One region of the Paenibacillus sp. FSL P4-0081 genome, then DNA from elsewhere that is predicted to be linked to it. Evidence: riboswitches for the same ligand, from Rfam matches in the RefSeq annotation. Region 1 holds a riboswitch; each other region holds the start of a gene.
The links. Region 1 has a riboswitch for cyclic di-AMP ahead of P40081_RS00495 (C40 family peptidase). Riboswitches for the same ligand answer to the same signal wherever they lie in the genome.
Positions count from the first base shown of each region.

Region 2: another riboswitch for cyclic di-AMP. It lies ahead of P40081_RS18305 (alpha/beta fold hydrolase); the one in region 1 lies ahead of P40081_RS00495 (C40 family peptidase).
Region 3: another riboswitch for cyclic di-AMP. It lies ahead of P40081_RS25495 (alpha/beta fold hydrolase); the one in region 1 lies ahead of P40081_RS00495 (C40 family peptidase).
Region 4: another riboswitch for cyclic di-AMP. It lies ahead of P40081_RS19315 (APC family permease); the one in region 1 lies ahead of P40081_RS00495 (C40 family peptidase).

Region 1 covers NZ_CP009280.1:101,327-106,136, forward strand. The annotation lists gene P40081_RS00475 (hypothetical protein) at 73-366, shown strand; gene P40081_RS00480 (4a-hydroxytetrahydrobiopterin dehydratase) at 579-854, shown strand; gene P40081_RS00485 (c-type cytochrome) at 961-1,317, opposite strand; gene P40081_RS00490 (GNAT family N-acetyltransferase) at 1,444-1,929, opposite strand; gene P40081_RS00495 (C40 family peptidase) at 2,178-2,669, opposite strand; cyclic di-AMP (ydaO/yuaA leader) riboswitch at 2,675-2,818, opposite strand; gene P40081_RS00500 (C40 family peptidase) at 3,206-3,634, opposite strand; cyclic di-AMP (ydaO/yuaA leader) riboswitch at 3,692-3,830, opposite strand; gene P40081_RS00505 (hypothetical protein) at 4,048-4,810, opposite strand, start outside.
Region 2 covers NZ_CP009280.1:4,285,048-4,289,857, forward strand. The annotation lists gene P40081_RS18295 (carbohydrate ABC transporter permease) at 1-154, shown strand, start outside; gene P40081_RS18300 (ABC transporter substrate-binding protein) at 221-1,531, shown strand; cyclic di-AMP (ydaO/yuaA leader) riboswitch at 1,712-1,844, shown strand; gene P40081_RS18305 (alpha/beta fold hydrolase) at 1,852-2,661, shown strand; gene P40081_RS18310 (MarR family winged helix-turn-helix transcriptional regulator) at 2,775-3,461, shown strand; gene P40081_RS18315 (MATE family efflux transporter) at 3,704-4,810, shown strand, end outside.
Region 3 covers NZ_CP009280.1:5,966,274-5,971,083, forward strand. The annotation lists gene P40081_RS25485 (sensor histidine kinase) at 368-1,411, shown strand; gene P40081_RS25490 (MerR family transcriptional regulator) at 1,574-1,975, opposite strand; gene P40081_RS25495 (alpha/beta fold hydrolase) at 2,361-2,705, opposite strand; cyclic di-AMP (ydaO/yuaA leader) riboswitch at 2,729-2,862, opposite strand; gene mnhG (monovalent cation/H(+) antiporter subunit G) at 2,861-3,220, opposite strand; gene P40081_RS25505 (Na(+)/H(+) antiporter subunit F1) at 3,210-3,503, opposite strand; gene P40081_RS25510 (Na+/H+ antiporter subunit E) at 3,503-3,985, opposite strand; gene P40081_RS25515 (Na+/H+ antiporter subunit D) at 3,991-4,810, opposite strand, start outside.
Region 4 covers NZ_CP009280.1:4,567,141-4,571,950, forward strand. The annotation lists gene P40081_RS19310 (iron-hydroxamate ABC transporter substrate-binding protein) at 186-1,208, opposite strand; gene P40081_RS19315 (APC family permease) at 1,407-3,224, opposite strand; cyclic di-AMP (ydaO/yuaA leader) riboswitch at 3,353-3,512, opposite strand; gene P40081_RS19320 (disulfide oxidoreductase) at 3,739-4,173, opposite strand; gene P40081_RS19325 (DsbA family protein) at 4,170-4,810, opposite strand, start outside.

The sequences.
Region 1 (4,810 bases):
TGAAGTGATTTTTTCGGCTATAATGGATAAGGTAAGTTATTATTCATCAGCGAAGAAAACGGAGTGATTGACGTGGGAGTTAAGCATGGCAGAGATTACAGTGAAATTCTGGTTGAACTGACAGGCGCAGTCGGACGGATTTCCGACGGGTATATTTTTTTCGAAATGGAGCCTGAGGAGTGGGAGAACCTGCCGGAGGAGTCGAAGCTGGAGGTCTGGGAGGCGCTTGCGGAGGATCTGTTCTACGCACTGGGCAATGAGCCGGTGATTAAGGTCGGAAGCGGGGTTGTAATGTACGATAAAGAAACGCACCGCATCAATATTCTGCTCGGCGACGAGGATTTGGCATCGGTGGTTCTGGTGTAGACCGGAAGCAGCTGCGGAGCCGGAGTTTGTCCCAGGCATCAGCCCATGTTAAAATTGGGATGAGAAGTACTATTCGCCGGGATTTAAGAATACATTAAATCGAAAAAAATCTTTGGCCCGGCACATCCCTTGGACTTTAAGAAGCTGAGGGATGTTTTATTTGAAAGACAGGACTGCTGTGATATAGCTAATTAAGCAAGGGAGGAAACAAATTGCCATTTACAGAGGAAGAACTGCGGGAGCAGATCGGCAAGCTGGAAGGCTGGAAACTGGAAGAGGATATTATGGTGCGCAAATATATGTTCAATGAATATATGAAGGGAATTGCTTTTGTGGATGAGGTTGCTGCGATTTCGGAAGCGTTCGACCATCACCCGCATATCACCATTGACTACAAGACCGTTATCCTGCGTCTGCCTGCAGATGTGGAGAAGCTGGATATACGCCAGGCTAATGAAATTAACGAGGCTTTTGAGAAAAACCGTTAGAGGACAGGATCCTTATGGAAATGACAGTACCGCCTGATCCATAAAAATGCCCGTGCAGGGATACCAGGGTATCCTTTGCAGCGGGCATTTTGCTTTGGGCATGTTATTATTTCTTCTCGGCCAGCCATAACGCGACATTCGCAATTTCCTCAGGGGCTAGTTTGTCTTTGAAGGAAGGCATCTGCCCGCGGCCTTTGGTCACAATGCTGTAAATCTGCGCCGCGTCATGCTGTGCGCCCTCCTGCTGCAGGTTCGGCCCTACACCGCCCTGAAGCTGATCCCCGTGGCAGGTGATGCAGTTGGCTTTCACCAGGGCCTCCGCGCCGGCTGCGTCCAGCACAACCTCAGGCATTGTAGGTTTGTTCTCTTCAGCCACCTCGGCTTTGCCGGGCAGGGTAAACATTAAGACCACGGCAAAGGCACAGGCGGCAAAAAACAAACCGCTCATGATCCATTTCTGCATCTGCATCCGTCCCTCCATGTAAGCTGCTTCCTTCATTATACCGGATGGTGAAGCGTTATCATAGTATTTGTGTCAAAAAAATGAACGAAACTCCTGGGAAAATTGCAAACATACAGAAGTGGAATGCTATTTCTCATAGACCATACAATAAAATGGCTTATCGCCAGTTGGGGTTCTGCGTTCATAAGTATCCGTTATGGTAAATCCGCATTTCTGGTAAGCACGGATGGCCCGCTGATTCCAGGTCAGTACCTCCAAATCGATCTCCCGTTCCGGATAACGCTGCAAAGCCGCCTGAACGATGGCCTTCATGAACAGATGTCCCATGCCATGACCGCACAGATCGGGCCGCATGCCGATTCCAAGCCGGACTACACCCTCCATAGGGAACAGCTGGGCGAAGCCGCACAGGATTCCCTGTCCATTCACAACGGAAACGTATTGCTCGCTGCGCAGCTGCGGATCACCGAATTCAACACCGAGCGCCTGCATCTGCTCCCAGGGCATCCAGCCGTAAATATTATACGGGGGCCTGTAGTTCCACTCACAGATCTCAGCAGCATGCCGCGACTCCATAGGAACAACATAAAAAGTTACCGGGGAACTTATCATAAGCGGAGGCCTCCTTTCAATGGAACATTACTTCATTCTATAAATATTATATACAAAACGAGCCGGATTCGACGCAAAAACCTTGCAGAAAGACCGGAACTTGACAAACGCCAATAAATATTTTATGAAAGAGCGAAATTGGTGTTTTACAAATATAGAGCGGGGTAAGTAATTTTATAGACAAAAAAATAAGCCCTCCTCCAAGATTTCGGCAAAAATCCTGGAAAAGCGCTTATATTTAGGACAAATTATTGCACATCGTCATTCTCTTCGGAATCCGCAGCCACAGTCTTGTAAGCATCTGTACTCATAATCCGTTTGGCGCCAACGTAGCGGTTGACGTAGTAGCTGTCACTCAGCGAACTGATGGTTACACCACGCGAGGAAGAAGCATGTGCGAACTCACCGTCACCAACATAAATACCGACATGAGAAATGCCTTTGCCGCTTGTATTGAAGAATACAAGATCGCCCGGTCTCATTTCATCGCGGGATACAGCAGTGCCCATCTCATATTGGGAGCCGGATTGGTGGGGCAGGTTAATTCCGATCTTATCAAAAACATACATTGTAAATCCGGAGCAATCAAAACCGTTCGTGGATACACCGCCGGATACGTATTTGGTCCCGATGGCTTTGTCGATAACTTTATCCATTTTGGAATCCGCGAAAGCGCTTCCTGCTCCAATGGTGAAGATGATGGAAAAGCTTAGTACTGCGGCTGCTAGCTTCTTCTTCAAAAGTAAATACCCCTTCCAAATGCCTACGAGGTTAGCTTAAGGGTTCGGTTGAAGGTCCCCTATGACCCCTCTTAGAATAGGAGGTCAATTCACCCAAAGTTGGTTCCCCCGTTTCCCTAAATCTTTAGGGAACTCGGCACGACTGTTGATTAGGATTAGCTGTTATTCAATACATGACAAAACCTTTGTTAAAAGCGATTCAATAATTACAAAAATGTTACTAAAAGCTCACTGCGATAATTGTAGCAAAGACTAGGGCGCTTGGCAATCACTTATAACATATTAATGCATTTTTTTTGCGTTTTTTAGAGTTATAGCTGCATAGAAAGACTCATATTTACGCAGCAGGTGAGCTATTGATGGATTTTTCTTTGGATTTGGGATAAAAAGGTGTTTCAGGGCCTGCAGATGAGTGTAAAAGGTAGAATAAGGAAAAGGAAAAACCCGGAAATGATTACGGCAATAATCAAAACCGGGCTCGTATAAGTTACATTTAGTTGTTAGAGGTACGAATATTCGAGGAAATGTTCAAGGGTTCAATCGTAAGCGACAGCTTGGTAGGCTGTTGTGCTCATCACTCTTTTAGCGCCAACGTAGCGGTTGGCCCAGTATGCCTGACTCAGCGAACTGATGGTTACACCACGCGAAGTGGAGGATTGTGCGAATTTGCCATTGCCGACATAAATACCGACATGGGAAACTCCGTTGCCCAGGGTATTGAAGAATACCAAATCACCGGAACGCAAATTACTCTTGGATACGGCTGTTCCAACGCTGTACTGTGCCTTAGAGGTGCGCGGCAGGGTAAGGCCGATACTCTTGAATACGTATTTGGTGAATCCGGAACAATCAAAGCCGCTGGTGCTGGTGCCCCCGGTTTTATATGACGTTCCAATGGTTTTTGAGATCACAGTATCCATTTTGGAATCTGCGAAAGCGCTGCCTGCTCCAAGTGTGAATACCATCACAAGACCCAGCGCTGCTGCGGTGCATTTCTTCTTAAAATTCTGACTTCTCAAAAGATGTACTCCTTCCAAGGCCTGCGAGGTTAGCTTAAGGATTCGGTAGAAGGTTCCCCTATGACCCCTCTAAAGCGAGATCAATTCACCCAAAATATGGTTCCCCCACTCCCCGGTGCAGGGAATTCGGCGTTTTGTGCACCAGAATAGTGACATATCGACATAAGGTTAAAGGCTTCGGTTACATAGCTGCTTCATTCCATTTGAAAGATTACAAATTTGTTACTAGTAGTACAGGCATCATTGTACCAAAGGATTTACAGTTTTGCAAATGCACTTGTCGCAGCTGTAAACAAAAAAGAGTCATGCACCTCACCAGAGGGGCGATGACTCTTTTAGTATGCCGTTTTGGCGGCCGATTATTGTGGGAATGATTTACTGGACCAGAGATGATACTGCGCGGCTATGCCCCACATTTTGAATAGGGTGGACGGCAGTGGAGCTGCCTGGCGCAGGAACAGGGCCGGGAGGCCGGGGCAGAAGAGCGCTGCAGCGCTGCAGAGGATCAGCGTCAGCAGACTTCCTGCGCCTATAATGACGGATATCCCGATGGAGTGGAGAAGCACCTTCAGACAGACCAGCAGCGAAGTGAACATGCCCGTGCCGGCGGTATAACCGAACTGCATATACAGCAGCAGCTTGCGGATAAGGAAGAGGTAGACGAGCCAGCCCAGCACATAAGGCACGAGCGTCAGCAGCAGCGGATAATCGAGAATGCCGTTCAGAAGCAGACGGTACATCTTCGGCAGCAGCCAATAGAGCGGCAGAAGGGCCAGCGCCCATTCAACGAGACTGAACAGCAGTACAGGCAGACCATAACGCTTCATCCCGGGAAAAAAGAACAGTCCGCGCTCCCCGGCACGTTCCTGGTGAAGCTCGTGCAGCAGGCCCGCCCGGATAAAGGGGGAGAGCAGCAGCCGCAACAGAGTCAGTGCCAGGAGCAGCCATAGCCATTGCCGGACGTCCGGGTCCGTGTGCAGCGCAGCCTGCCCCTCAATATAATACAGCAGCCTGCCTATGCTACTGCCGCCGGCATTCGCATCCGGATAGCGCAGCAGTACCGGAACGACGGCGCTTTTAATGAACTTGTACATGAAGTAGCCCCAGAACAGCCGGTAGATA
Region 2 (4,810 bases), 4.2 Mb from region 1:
GCCGCTTGGAATTCAGAAGCTTCAGGATGTGGAGGGGCTCAGCCCGCAGATCGTGATGGCCGGGAATATGATGCTGATCGTGCCGATTCTGCTGGTCTTCCTGATTGCACGCAAGCAGATTATCAAAGCGTTCACCTACATGGGAGTGAAGTAGCGGGAATACCCTGCGGCCTTGCATGTTGAATACCAAATACAGCAGTTCATGGAGGAGAAACGAATAATGAAGGTATGGGGAAAAAGAGTAACTCCGCTGCTCGCCACTGTTGCACTGACCACCGTTCTTGCAGGCTGTGCCACCACCGAAGCCGAATCCAGTATAGCGGCCTATGAGAAAGGGGATTCCGTTACCGAGCTGAACTTCTGGACCTCCGCCGTGGAGGATGTAAATCAGAATCTGGTGGACCAGTTCAACGAGACCAAAGGAGCCGAGCTGAATATCCATGTGAATGCTGAATATCAAGGCGATTACTGGGAAATGCAGCAGAAGATTAACGCTGCAGCCATAGCGGGTACGCTGCCGAATGTTTTTATTGATGAAGTGGCGATGACTAAGGGCTTTGCCGACAGTGACATTATTGCCAATCTCGAACCGTTCATGGAAACGGACAAGTTCGACACCTCGGATTTCAAAATCGGCGACCTCGGCAACCTGTATCTGGGCGAGGATCTGTATGCCTTTCCCCATATGCGGAGTGTTCCCGTGATGTATGTAAACAAGACGCTCGCCGCTAAAGAAGGGCTGGATCCGAACGGACCGGCGACCTTTGCCGAACTGGAGGCCTATCTGCAGACCGCATATGATGCTACCGGCCAGCCGCCGATGTACCTGTTCAACTATGACTTCTGGGTGATGGAGGCGCTGTTGCATTCGTACTCGGATACTAATGTGGTCAATGAGGATGAGACGAAATCCAATATCAACAGTGAAGGCGCAGTGAAGCTGATCTCCTTCATTGAGGATCTGGAATCCAAGGGACTAATCAAAGTACTCGGGGTCACGGACAAGGATGCCTACTATGCCTCCATTGCCAATCCGGGCACAGCGCTGATCTTCTCCAGTGTCGGCGGCTACAAAACGTTTGCCGGCATGGCCGCGGAGAGTGGAATTGATCTCGGCGTATCCATGATTCCTGCCGGAGAAGACGGCAAACGGGGCGTTCCGGTCGGCGGATCGAATACGTATCTGGCGAATACGGGAACGGATAATGAGAAAGCAGCCGCTTTTGAATTCATGAAATGGCTGTCGGATACCGAACAGGCGGCGTATGCTTCTGCCAATACGGGATATCTTCCGACCCGTCTAACCTCCCTGGACACAGACCTGATGAAAGAGACCATTGCCGCCTTCCCAGGCTACAAGGTCGCTTCCGATGAGCTGGAATTCAGCAAAATGCGTCCGATGACCGGTACGTACCATGAGATTGAAGATCTGATGGGCACACGCATCAACGATATCTGGCTGGAGAACCTGCCAATTCAGGACAGCCTGGACACGCTCGCCAAAGAGGTGGATGACATCCTGAACCGCTGATTATAGATGATGTTTAAAGCAAGCAGAGCAGTGAGTCTCCGGTAACGGGAGAATCGCTGCTCTGCTTTTTGGGTTCACTGCGGCTGGTTTCTGCGCGTGTTGGGCAAATTCACCTAAGCTATTCATTCATAGACGAATATGGGCTATACTGAAGTTTCTGTTAATCTATATCCGCAAAAATATATGTAATCGCTGAGTTCCGTAATGGAAGCGGGGAAACCAAGTTTTCTGGGGTGAATCTCGAGGAATCGAGTAGGGCTACTCTTCAAGCCCGAATCCGGCAGCTAACTCCGTAAGCGACATGAGAGGATGCACAGGTAATGCCGTATATTGACGTCAATGGAACTACCCTCTATTACGAGGTGTCGGGCAGTGGTCTGCCCATTGTTTTTATTCATGATTATTCGACTTCACATCATCTGTTCGAGCCTCAGGCGGAGTATTTCAGCAAGCGGGCGAAAGTGATCTTGTTTGACCTAAGAGGGAATGGGCAATCCGGTAAAATGGATGTGGAGATCAGCCGGATTGTAGACACGCAGTGTGAAGATCTGAAGGGATTATTGGATGGACTGTCCGTAGAACGGGCCGTCATCGTAGCTTGTTCCAGCGGTGCTGTGCTTGCCCAGAAATTCGCCTATCTGAATCCTGAACGGGTAATTAATCTGGTGTTGGTGGACAATTACATCCTAGGAGATTGTACGTCCAAAGGCAGCAAAGTGCTGGAGCTCTTTCAAATCTGCGCATGGGCCGCCCATTATCTTCCGGCTGAAATGTTCATCCGTTCTTTGCGCATTACATATAACAAATGGCTGTCTGCGTATCATATTCTGAGAAGAGAGCTTGTCCATGAACGGACAACAGAATTGATTAAACAGCGTCTGGCACTAAGACATACGGACAGCTACGGGTTTGCACTAAGGCTGCAGGTTCCCGTTCTTTGTGTATCAGGCAATCAGAATGAGCGGGTTCTGGAGCAGGTGAGACAAACAGCGGCCAAATATCCGCTCGCCACGCTGGCAATACTGGAAGATGCCATGTATCCCAGCCATTTATGTCAGCCGCAGCACTTCAACCGGCTACTGCTTGATTACCTGAAAGACCAGCAATGCTTCCAGCGGAAAATTTATTAACGGCACCTGTAGAAAATCTTTGACAAGTATAACAGGTACCGTTATAATAAATTCAACAGGTACCGTTACATTGATTGACAGGTACCGTAAATATATCCCTGGGAGGATTCATAATGAATATGAATGCTGAATTGTACGACAAGCTCGCCAAGCTGCAATGGCTGTTGCAGAGACAGCATCTGAAGAACCACGCCGCTGTTGGCCCTATGGCAGATACGTCACGGGGACAAGGCAGGATCATGGCGTTTCTCCGGATGAAGGACGGAATCAGCACGAAGGATTTATCCTATATGCTGGACATTCGTGTATCCTCGCTCAATGAATTGCTGGCCAAACTGGAGAAGGCCGAATATATTACCCGTCAGCCTTCCGAGACAGATAAACGCATCATGCTGATTTATCTGACGCCGAAAGGGCGGGAGGAAGAGGGCCAGGAGGTTGAGGGCGGCAGCATATTTTCAGTCCTGTCTCCAGAAGAACAGGCAGCCTTCGGTGAATACCTGGTCCGCGTCATTACAGCCTTAGAAGAAGAACTAGGAACAGATGCAGACCGTGATGTAATGGCTATGTGGATGGAGGCCGCTAAGGAGCGCATAGGATCAGAGGAATTCGACAAGCTGATGGCCATGCGCGGACAAATGAGCAGAATGTGGGGAAATATGGATGACGGACGCTTTAGCGGAAGATTCCCCGGATTTGGCCGGGAAGGTCAAGGCGGCGGCATGAACGGCTTCGGCTGGCCTTCCAGAGATGGTAGAGACGGCTCGAAGGACAACTCCAGTGATTCGGATGACAAGTAAGTAAAGCATTTCCTATTAGCAGCAGCGGCGCTGTCTTTCCCGAAGAACTGAAGGCAAAGGCAGCGCAATAAAGATTTTACCAAATACAGTCTGAAACTGACGATTAGTCAACACCCGCTTACGAGACCCGTATTGTCATTTGTTACGGGTTTGTTTGGTGCGGCGCAAAGTTCGCAATCAATTTATAGTTAGAATTCTAACTAATATAGAGACTAACATACAGGAAGAAAGTGGTGAACCGCATGGATACAGAAAACCTCCATTACTTTGAAAAAGCACCGGTTGCAAAAGCCGTAGCGCACTTCGCAATACCAATGATGCTTGGAACGTCAATGAGTGTCATCTATTCCATCCTGAATGCATTTTTCATTGGAACGTTAAATAACACTGCCATGTTAACCGCACTTGCCTTAACCTTACCGTTATTCGCGGTCATTATGGCGCTGGGTAACCTGATTGGTGTCGGCAGCAGTGCCTTCATTTCCCGTTTGCTGGGAGAGAAAAATACGGCTGATGTTAAGCATGTGTCTGCATTCGCCTTTTACAGCAGCCTGGTTCTCGGTCTTATCGCGATGGCCGTCGGCCTGCCGCTCATTAATTCTATCGTACATGGCCTCGGGGCAACGCCTGACTCCTTCGGATTTACCAAGGACTACGTCACCATTATGCTTATTGGCTCACCCTTCGTTGTATTATTCTTCACATTGGAGAGTATTGTCCGCTCGGAGGGAGCCGCGATAACATCTATGATTGGTATGCTGCTTAGTGTGGCCGTGAATATAATTCTCGATGCGCTGGTCATCTTCGTCTTCCACTGGGATGTAATCGGTGTTGCGTCTGCCACGGTCATTTCTAACATGGTTGCGAGTGCTTATTACGCCTATCATATAGGATTTAAGAGTCGATTCTTAACAGTCTCACTGAAACAATTCAAGGCCACTAAGGTCATTCTAAGAAATGTATTCAAAATCGGAGTTCCCGTCTTTGTGATGAGTCTCTTCATGGGTGTCATGTCGCTTATTTTTAACCGATTTCTGGTTGAGTATGGGGAGCAGGCTATAGCGGGCTTTGGAATATCCTCACGATTGCTGCAATTTCCCGAGTTAATCCTGATGGGCTTAAGTGAGGGCGTCGTGCCGCTTATTGCGTTCTCTTTTGCAGCGAACCGATTGCGCATGAAGCATACCATTCAATTCACCATTAAAACAATTCTGGCGTTAGCCATCTTGTTCGGCGTTATCGTCTACCTGGTCTCTGACCACTTAATTGGTCTATTCACCAATGATCCGCAATTAATTGAAATGGGCAGCTACATTCTGCATGTCACGTTCTTGTCCTTGTTCATTACA
Region 3 (4,810 bases), 2.6 Mb from region 1:
GTTTACACTATGCTCGAGGGAGGCATCTAACCTTGGGAAAAAAGCGAGCAGAAGAAAAACGGAAATGTGAGTGAGGTAGCTGCACTAACAACCATTACGCCAAAGGAATGTGCAAGCAACATTATTGGAAGGACTTTCGGTTTTATATAACAACCCTCTCCATTTATAGCATTTATATGTTGATTTTCCCGGTTAACTATCTCTTCAAAACTCTCACACGTATATGCAGATGAAAAAAGATTATCCCAAATTCTATTTAATTTGCTGCATAACGCAATTAAGTATAACGGAGCAAGGAGAGATTATTATTGAAGCCTCTAGGGTTAAACAACGCCGCAACATTAGCGAAGATAAAGGATCTGCTGAAGTGGTCCGTGCAGGATCGTCCGGGCCTCTCTATGAGATGGCAAGACCCAATATTCTAATTGTGGACGAGGATCCGGTGAACCTGAAAGTGTTGGCTGATATTCTCTATGAAGAAAATTACAGATTAACTGCGGTCTCCAGTGCCGATGAAGCCCTTGAACTGATCCGCTCTGCTTCCTGGGATTTGTTAATTGCCGATGTGAAAATGCCGCAAATGTCAGGATATGAGCTTACCAAGCAGGTCAGACAACATTTTGATATTACGGAGCTGCCGATACTCTTGTTAATTACCCATTCGATTTCAGAAGAGTCATATACAGAATTCTTACATGGAGCCAATGACTATGTAACCAAACCTGTTGAAAGATTAGAGCTGAAGTACAGAGTGCAGGCATTAATTTCGTTGAAACAATCGATTGACCAAAGTCTGCGGATGGAAACAGCCTACTTGCAGGCCCAGATCAAACCGCATTTCTTATTCAACACCATCAACTCCATTATGGCCCTGAGTGAATTTGATATGGAACAGATGCGTAATGTAGCGGGTGCATTTGCAGATTACTTGCGGTATAGCGTTGATTTCATTAATACGAATCAGCTGGTGGATCTGGAGAATGAAATTTCCCTGGTGAAATCCTATTTATTCATTGAGCAAGTCCGTTTTGGAGACAGGTTAACTGTGGTGTGGGAGATCCAGCCCGCTCTCCGTTTCAAGCTTCCTCCGCTGTCCATCCAGCCGCTCGTTGAGAATGCAGTAAGACATGGATTGCTGAGCCGGGCGAAGGGCGGCGAACTGGTGGTGCGCATATATCAGGCGGAAGCTGGCGCCTGTGTACAGATTATAGATAATGGCAAAGGGATTCCGGCTGCCGAGATTGAGAACCTCCTAAGCCTTACCCGGCATAACACCGGGGGAATCGGCTTAAGGAATACCAACCGCCGTTTGGTTCAGCGGTATGGCCAGGGTCTTCTTATCCAGAGTGAACCGGGCAGGGGCACGACAGTATCGTTCATGATTCCTCTTGATAATCATCCGGTATCTTAAGTTCCAACCAGATTTCACCACCTCATAAATCACGTCTAATGTCCGCGCATCTGGGCATTACTCCCGATACCTCGGTTACGCGGGGGCAGTGGCTGAGTCTAAGCAAAATGGACAAGCTCAAACCATGAAGCTGCCGCTCATTGAATTCGGTCCGGAATGTATTTATTGCACCTTCAAGTGGTTAAGATGATCCGCAATCCGGTTAAGCTCATCGGCAAGCGCCGCCAGGGAAGCAACAAGCAGCTGCTGTCTGTCCGGCTTCTTCGGCTCGGCGCTGATTTTCTCCATTGGCGGAGGAGGTTGCAACTCCTTCTTGTCCTCTTTGCCATACATCGGAAAGCCGTCTTCAATCAGCAGACGAACAATGGTACTGAGATGGTAACGCTCTGCACGCAGTTCACTGATCCGCTTCAGTAGTTTCAAAGTTTCATAAGGGTAAAGCACCTGGTCTCCCTGACGGGTCGCGGCTACAAAATAAGAGAAATACTCTAGCCATCTCTTCACTGTGGTCGGAGGTAATTTCGATATCGTGATCAATTCCAGCTGCGTGTAATGGCGAACCATAACATCTCTCCTCTTTCTAGTGGACTTATATATTTTAATGGTATTCGTGTTCCACGAAATAAATGTGTGAAATTACTTATTTGCGTTTTTTCGCATCAAAAACGGCCAACTGCCTGCGAAGGCAGTTGGCCGTAGATCCATCCGGATATTGTCCTCGATCCTGCCTTGACCGGCCTCCAGAAACTTGCCGTAATATTTGAGTGCTTCTTCATGAAGTGCGTGGTACATATATTGCTCTCCAGCGTGAGCCCCCCGCCGCCAAATACTTATGCACCGGGCCGATCCACTGAATATTGCAGTCCCGCCGGACCCGCCGGTTTCGCCGGAGGCTTGAGGTTACCCTTCCCTCACTGTTCAGTTCCTTGAACAACCGATCCATTCAAAGTCATAAATGACCGCACCATACTCTGCTGCAATTTCCTTCGTGCGGTCTGTCGAGCTGGGCGAGCACAGCACCACCGGAACAAGCTACGATTACAGCCCTCTCTACAGCCAGAGCGTCCAATAACAGCTTCAAATCTTCACAATGTGTGTCTACGATCCGGCTAATCTCCACATCCATTTTACCGGACTGCCCGTTCCCTCTTAAATCGAATACGATTACTTTCGCACGCTTGCTGAAATAATCCGCTTGCGGCTCAAACAGATGATGGGAGGTCGAATAATCATGAATAAAAACAATAGGCAGACCGTTGCCCGACATCTCGTAATACAGCGACGTTCCATTCACCTTCAATATGCGGCATAAACAGTGCATCCTCTCATGAACGCTTGCGGGGTTAGCTGCCGGATTCGGGCCTGAAAGTAGCCCTACTCGTTTTTCCCGAGATTCACCCCATATAACCTGGTTCCCCCGCTTCCTATAAGGAATTCAGCGATTAAGTATTATTTTGCAGACGTTTCCTGACTTTCTTCCCCCAGGACCTTCAGATCATCCTGTACGCTCCCCTTCCACAAGGGGACTCCTGAACGGTAGGCTGCCCGGCCATTTAAATGGCCTGCCACCGGTGAAGTGATGAATACAAAAACAATCGCCAGCAGCAGCTTGACATTAACCGTTCCGTCTTTAAACCAAAAGTACAGGAAGCCTCCTGTCAGCAGACACAGCACCCCGAAGGTTGCACTTTTGGTGGCCGCATGTGAACGCAGGTACACATCAGGCAGCCGGACTAAGCCGAAGGCACTTAAGCCGCAGAAGACTGCACCCATCACCACAAGAATGGAGCTAATCAGTTCACCTGTCATTCGGGTTCCCTCCATCCTCTATAACGGCTCCCCGTTCAATATATCTGGCCAGTGCCGTTGTTCCAATAAACGTCAGAATACCGATAACCAGAATAACTTCAAGAAAGTCCTGGGTATCCAGCAGCATACAGAAAACAGTGATCATTGCGAGTACATGAATGCCTATCGTATCGAGCGCGGCAACCCTGTCTGATCGGGTTGGCCCTTTCAGGAGACGGAACAGGCATGCCAGCATCGCCAGCGCCAGAATGATCATTGCCACGGTTAGCATAACCTGGATCATTACCGGGTCACCTCCATAATCGCTTGTTCGAAAGTGCCTCTAATCTGCGCGACAAGCAGCTCTGCATCTTTAATATCAATTGCATGAATGTACAGCGTCCTGCCATCCTTCGAAACATCAAGAGTCAGGGTTCCCGGCGTCAGACAGATCAGGCACGATAACAGCGTAACCTCCCAAGCCGAGGTCAAGGCAGTCTCATAAGCAAAGATACCGGGACGTATAGCCAGCTTTGGACGGATGATATGGCCGATGACCACGAAATTCGAGACCGTAAGTTCACGGGCAAAGATCAGCAGAAGCTTCAGTATAGCCCATATACGTATGAGATAGAATGGCCGGGTCCGGGCCAGGGATTTCGTCAAAATCAGCAATAATATAATACCGATGACGTAGCCGGCTATGAAGCTTGAGCCAGAGCCATCGTTATTTATCGCCATCCACAGAAAGGCAATCAACAGATTTAAGAGGAATTGTAGGGCCATCTTCTCTACTCCTTCATTATGGCTTCAATGTACCGCGCAGGTGACGCCAAAACCTCGCCTGCCTGCGATACATAAGCATAGACGGACTCGGCACCGACCCCCATAGCAATCACAAGCAGCAGGAGTCCGGCGGCAATAGCCGATGCAGCCTTCAAGTTCACTCTAGGCAATTCATTCACCGGTTCATTTCCCCAGAACGCCAGCCTGAACACCTTCATCAGGGAATACAGCACCAGTAAGCTCGATCCTAGTCCAATTAAGGACAACGTCAGCATTCCCTCAGCCAGAGCTCCGCGGATGATCAGAATCTTGCCGGCAAACCCGCTCAGCGGCGGAATACCTGTCAGGGCAAGAGCAAGGATAAAGAACATCCAGCCGATGAACGGATACCTTTTAATCATCCCGCCCATACTGCCTAGCCGGTCAGTTCCGGCTGCGGATATAATCATCCCGCCCAGAATAAACATGAGTCCCTTGGCCAGCATATCGTGCAGCAGATAGAAGACCGCCCCATTCAGTGAATCTGCAGTCCCTGCAGCGAGTCCAAAGGCTACAAATCCAACGCTGATAATGATGTTATAATTCAGAATCCTCGGGATATCCTTATAAGCGACTGCCCCCAGGCTGCCCAGAATCATGGTAGCAGCAGCCATCCAGGCAATCCAGTCATGGGTGAAGCCGGGATCGTTAACAAACAGCAGCGTGAAGGTGCGGATGATTGCATAGAGTCCCACTTTGGTCAGCAGTGCACCGAACAACGCTCTAACAGCCGCCGGAGGCGCACTGTATGACCCTGGAAGCCAGAAGAACAGGAACAGCCCTGCC
Region 4 (4,810 bases), 4.0 Mb from region 1:
AATTGATTATCATTCTCATTATCGCAAATATATGAATTTTGTACAAGCAGATAACGCGTAATCTATGCTGAACGCCCTCATCTATCGCTCCATTTAAAAAAAGGTGCAGATCATCGTATCCGGGGATACAAGGACCTGCACACTCTATACCGGCAGAGGCTGATTACCGGCATTTTGAACGCATCTTATTTTACAAGACTGCTCAGAGCATCATCAATTGTTTTGGAGTTAGCTATAGGACCGCTGTACAGCCAGCTGGTTGATCTGCTAAACTCATGAACATTCCCCGCCTTAACAGCCGGAATCCCCTTCCAGATCGCGCCATCCGTAACTTCAGCAGCATCCGCCCCGTCACTGTTCACTAGGATGATATGATCTGCAGTCAGCTCAGACAATTTCTCAAGTGATATCGGATTCCACGTTGCTCTGGACTCAGCAGGAATTTCGGTAACCAGATTCGGAAGCTTCACGCCAAGATCACCATACAGGACTGCCCCGCTGCTGCGGGTTTCATCTACTATATAGAAGTTCTTGGATACCAGCCAGAGAATGGCAACGGACTCATCGCCGATCGCAGCGGAGATTTTTGTTTTGGCATCAGCCGCTTTTTGATCATAGGCAGCAATGGCTGCTTCAGCTTCAGGCGTTTTGTTCAACAGCTCGCCGATCTTGAGCAGCGATTTGCGCCAGTCCTTGCTGACTTCGTCGCCGAGTACATACGTTGGTGCAATTTTGTTCAGCTGGTCATACAGACCGTTCTGGACAGTACCTTCCGATTGTACAATAGTGAAGTCCGGTGCGAAGCTGGTTACAGCTTCGAGTGGAAGGTCATAGCTGATGGTTGGAATGTCCTTAAGCTCAGCTGCAAGGTAATCCTGAGTGCCGTTTGTCACGGACCATTGGGCAACCGGAGTCACGCCAAGTGCGACCAGATAGTCTTCCAGATAAGAAGCAAGCACACGCTGCGGGTTCGCAGGGACAGTGACTTTATGTCCCATGGCATCCGTTACTGTTTGCTCTACCGCTGGAGCTGTTGTTTCTGCCGGTGCAGTAGTGGCTTCTGCAGTTGCTGCAGGTGCCGTAGTTGCCGCAGCCCCGTTATTGGCTGCATTGTTATTTCCGCATGCGGATAATAACAACGTCGTGGTCATGAGTCCGGCCATAGCCAGCTTCATGCTTGTTGATCTTTGCAGGTTGAACGAAAACATTAATTACCCCTCCTGTATATACATTCATTATTGGTCAAAGGTGATTGCGGCCTTCGCCTCACATAAACTGATGATATTGATTCTCATTCTCTATGTCAACTAAATTATCCGATTCCATTTATACTCACCCTGCGCATAACAAAAAACGGCTATTCCCGCAACCTGCGGAAACAGCCGTTTTACATATAAAGGGTATGTCTATTTGTGCAAATGATACGGTACAGTTGCTATAACGATATCCTTCTGATTCATCAGATAAGAGCGGATGAACAAGCTGGTCTGATTATGCAGAATCGCCTGCCACCAATGCTTTGTAACAAATTGCGGAATGAGTACAGTAATGTGGTCTGTAGAAGCGGTTTTCCACTCCACCGTATCGATGAATTTCACCAGCGGGCGGATGATGCTGCGGTAACGCGAGCGGAGTACAATCAGGCGCACCCCAGGGTTCCACTCTTCCCACTTCTGTTCCATTTTGTGAATCTCTTCTTCATCGAATCCGACATATACAGCCACTACATTCTCAGTCAATGACTTCGCATAGCTGATCGAATGCAGTACTGCACGGGTGACACCGGCAACAGGTACAACCACTGTGCTTCCTTTAATGCAAGGTTTATCCGTAGCCGGACAAATACGCAGCTGATCGGCAATATTCATATAATGGCGGTGAATCCGGTGGAACACGATGATTACAAGCGGCAGGAAGATGAAGGCCATCCATACACTCGAGAATTTAGTAATAATGAAGATGAGCGTAATGGTTAAGGTTGTGAGCATGCCTACTGTATTCACAGCGAATTTGCTCTGCCAGCCCTTAGGCTTGGTTCTGTACCACTGGACCATCATGCCAAGCTGTGAAAGGGTAAACGGAATGAATACCCCAACGGCGTATAATGGAATCAACCCTTCGGTATTACCGTGAAAAGCAGCTACAAGCACAGCCGACATTACGCCGAGGAAAATAATGCCGTTGGAGAATCCCAGCCGGTCTCCGCGCACCATGAAGGCGTGGGGTAAATATTTATCTTTGGCGAACATGAACGCCAGCAGCGGGAAGGCCGAATACGCTGTATTCGCCGCCAGGAACAAGATTACTGCGGTGATGCCTTGGATGAAGAAGTACAAACCGCCGCGGCCAAAGGTAGACTCGGTAATCTGTGACACAACCGTTGCTTTCTCGTCCGGCATGATACCGTACCAATAAGCCAAAAGCGTAATCCCCGTGAACATAGCCCCGAGAATCAGACCCATCAGCATCAGCGTTTTAGCCGCATTTTTCTCAGCCGGTGCTTTGAAGTTAGGGATCGCATTGGAGACCGCTTCTACCCCGGTCAGTGCCGAACAGCCGGAGCTGAAGGCCTTAAGCAGAAGGAACATACTGACGTTCGATACCGCCGAGCCGATCTCAGGAACCTGGGCATGAGCACCGCCGGTTGCATACTTGAAGACTCCCGCGATAATCAGTACAAAGATGGAGACGACGAACAGATATACCGGAATGGCTATGAATGAAGCAGATTCAGTAACACCCCGCAGATTGACAATCGTTAAGAGCAGAATGACAGTAACCGCTATGAGTACACTATGATTATGAAGACCCGGGAACGCTGATGTGATCGCATCCGTTCCCGCCGAGGCGCTTACCGCCACCGTAAGAATATAATCCACCAGCAAAGAGCCGCCGGCAAGCAGGCCGGTATGAACCCCGAGATTGGTTTTGGCAACAATATAGGCGCCCCCGCCTTGCGGATAAGCAAAAATGGTCTGCCGATAAGACAGGATTAAGATGGCCAGCAGGCCCAATACGGCTAATGCAATTGGCAATGAGTACCAGATAGCTGTGAAACCTGCGGCCACAAGTACGATTAAGATTTGTTCTGTTCCGTAGGCTACAGACGAGAGCGCATCAGAAGACAGGACAGCCAGTGCTTTCACCTTGGATAACTTTTCATGATCGAGTTCGTTCGACTTCATCGGACGCCCGATCAATAGTCGTTTTACCTTGCTTACCATTGTAGTAACAGTTCCTCTCTTTGTTAAGTTGAAACGGCAGTACCGCGCGCTGTTTTCATAAGTGGATTTCATAAATGCAGGCACAAAAATAAGCATACGGAAATGATCCGCATGCCTTGAGTGCATGGTCATTATCCCACTATTGCTTACGAGGTTAGCTGGCGGATTCGGGCTGTGGTAGCCCTACGGTTTTCGAGTCTGCTGACCCGCTTCCGATTCACCCCGTTGGCACTCGGCCAAGTTTGGTTCCCCCGTTTTTCCTTCCGGAAAATTCAGCGCATATTCAACTTCTCACAAGGACTAATATTAATCTACAATGCCTCTTCCGTAAAGCGTTGAAACAAATGAAAAAAGAATGAAAAACAACCAAAACAACCAAATCCATGATCCGGTATGTCTTGATCTTTCATTCTCTTTCATTATCCCTTTATCGCGTGATTTTACAGCGTTTCTGCATAATAATTTACACTTAATTTAAGGGAAATAGTTACTCTTCATTCTGCCTGACGGCTTCTTACTCAGCTGCATCCTCTTTACGCCCTGTCCATAGCAGAATTGTGATTAATGCGAACGCAATGAGTGCCAGCAGCGGGATGGTGATGAATCCGAAATAATTCAGATAATCCGTGTTGCACGGCACACCGATTGTACATGGAAGCACCTTGCTGAGTGCCGGAATTTTCTGCTCTGCGTAATGATAGATCGAAATGCTTCCGCCAATCAAACTTAAGGGAAGGACATACGGGATAATGCGCTTATCCCCCCGGTAAGTGGCGATTCCGAGCAAAATCAGCTGCGGGTACATAAATATCCGCTGAAACCAGCATAGCTTGCAGGGCTCATATTTCAGCACTTCACTGAGATACAGACTGCCTGCTACAGCAACAACCGAGACGAACCAGGCCAAGTAGAGACAATTCCGGCGGCAGAATGCAGAGAATTTATTCATTGTCCAGCCACAGCTTCCGCAGCTACCTGGATTTGAGCATCGATTTCCTCCATATTAAAAGGTTCATTCACTTTGACTCCATTGACAAACAATGACGGCGTGTTGGTTATGCCGGTGTCAGTGCCAAGCTGGATATCTCTCTCCAATTCGCTTTCGTAGGTCTTGTCTTCAATATCCTTACGCAGCAGGTCGAAGTCAATGGGCAGTTCTAATTGCTGTGCCAGACTTACCAAGAAGTCCGGTGTTGCCCACTCCACCTTTTCTTCACCCTGGTTAGCATAGATGGCATCGAAGAATTTCCAGAAAGCCTCTTGATTCTGATGGTATACGGAGAGTGCCGCGAGTGAGGCTGTTCTCGAATCCGTACCAATAAAGGCCAGGTTGACGAAGTAAAAGGCTGCTTTATCCTGATTGACATACTCCTGAACGATTTGCGGTTTAATCACCCCGGTGAACTGGGCGCAAGCCGGACATTTGTAATCGCCGAATTCAACGATTTTGACTGGAGCATCTTCTTTGCCCAGCCGTGCCATTTCACTGTAATTGAAGTCAACGGGAGCCGCAGCATATCCTGTGGTTGAGCCGTCCTTCGAGGCCAGCATGAATAATCCTACAAAAATAATTACGACTAATGCCA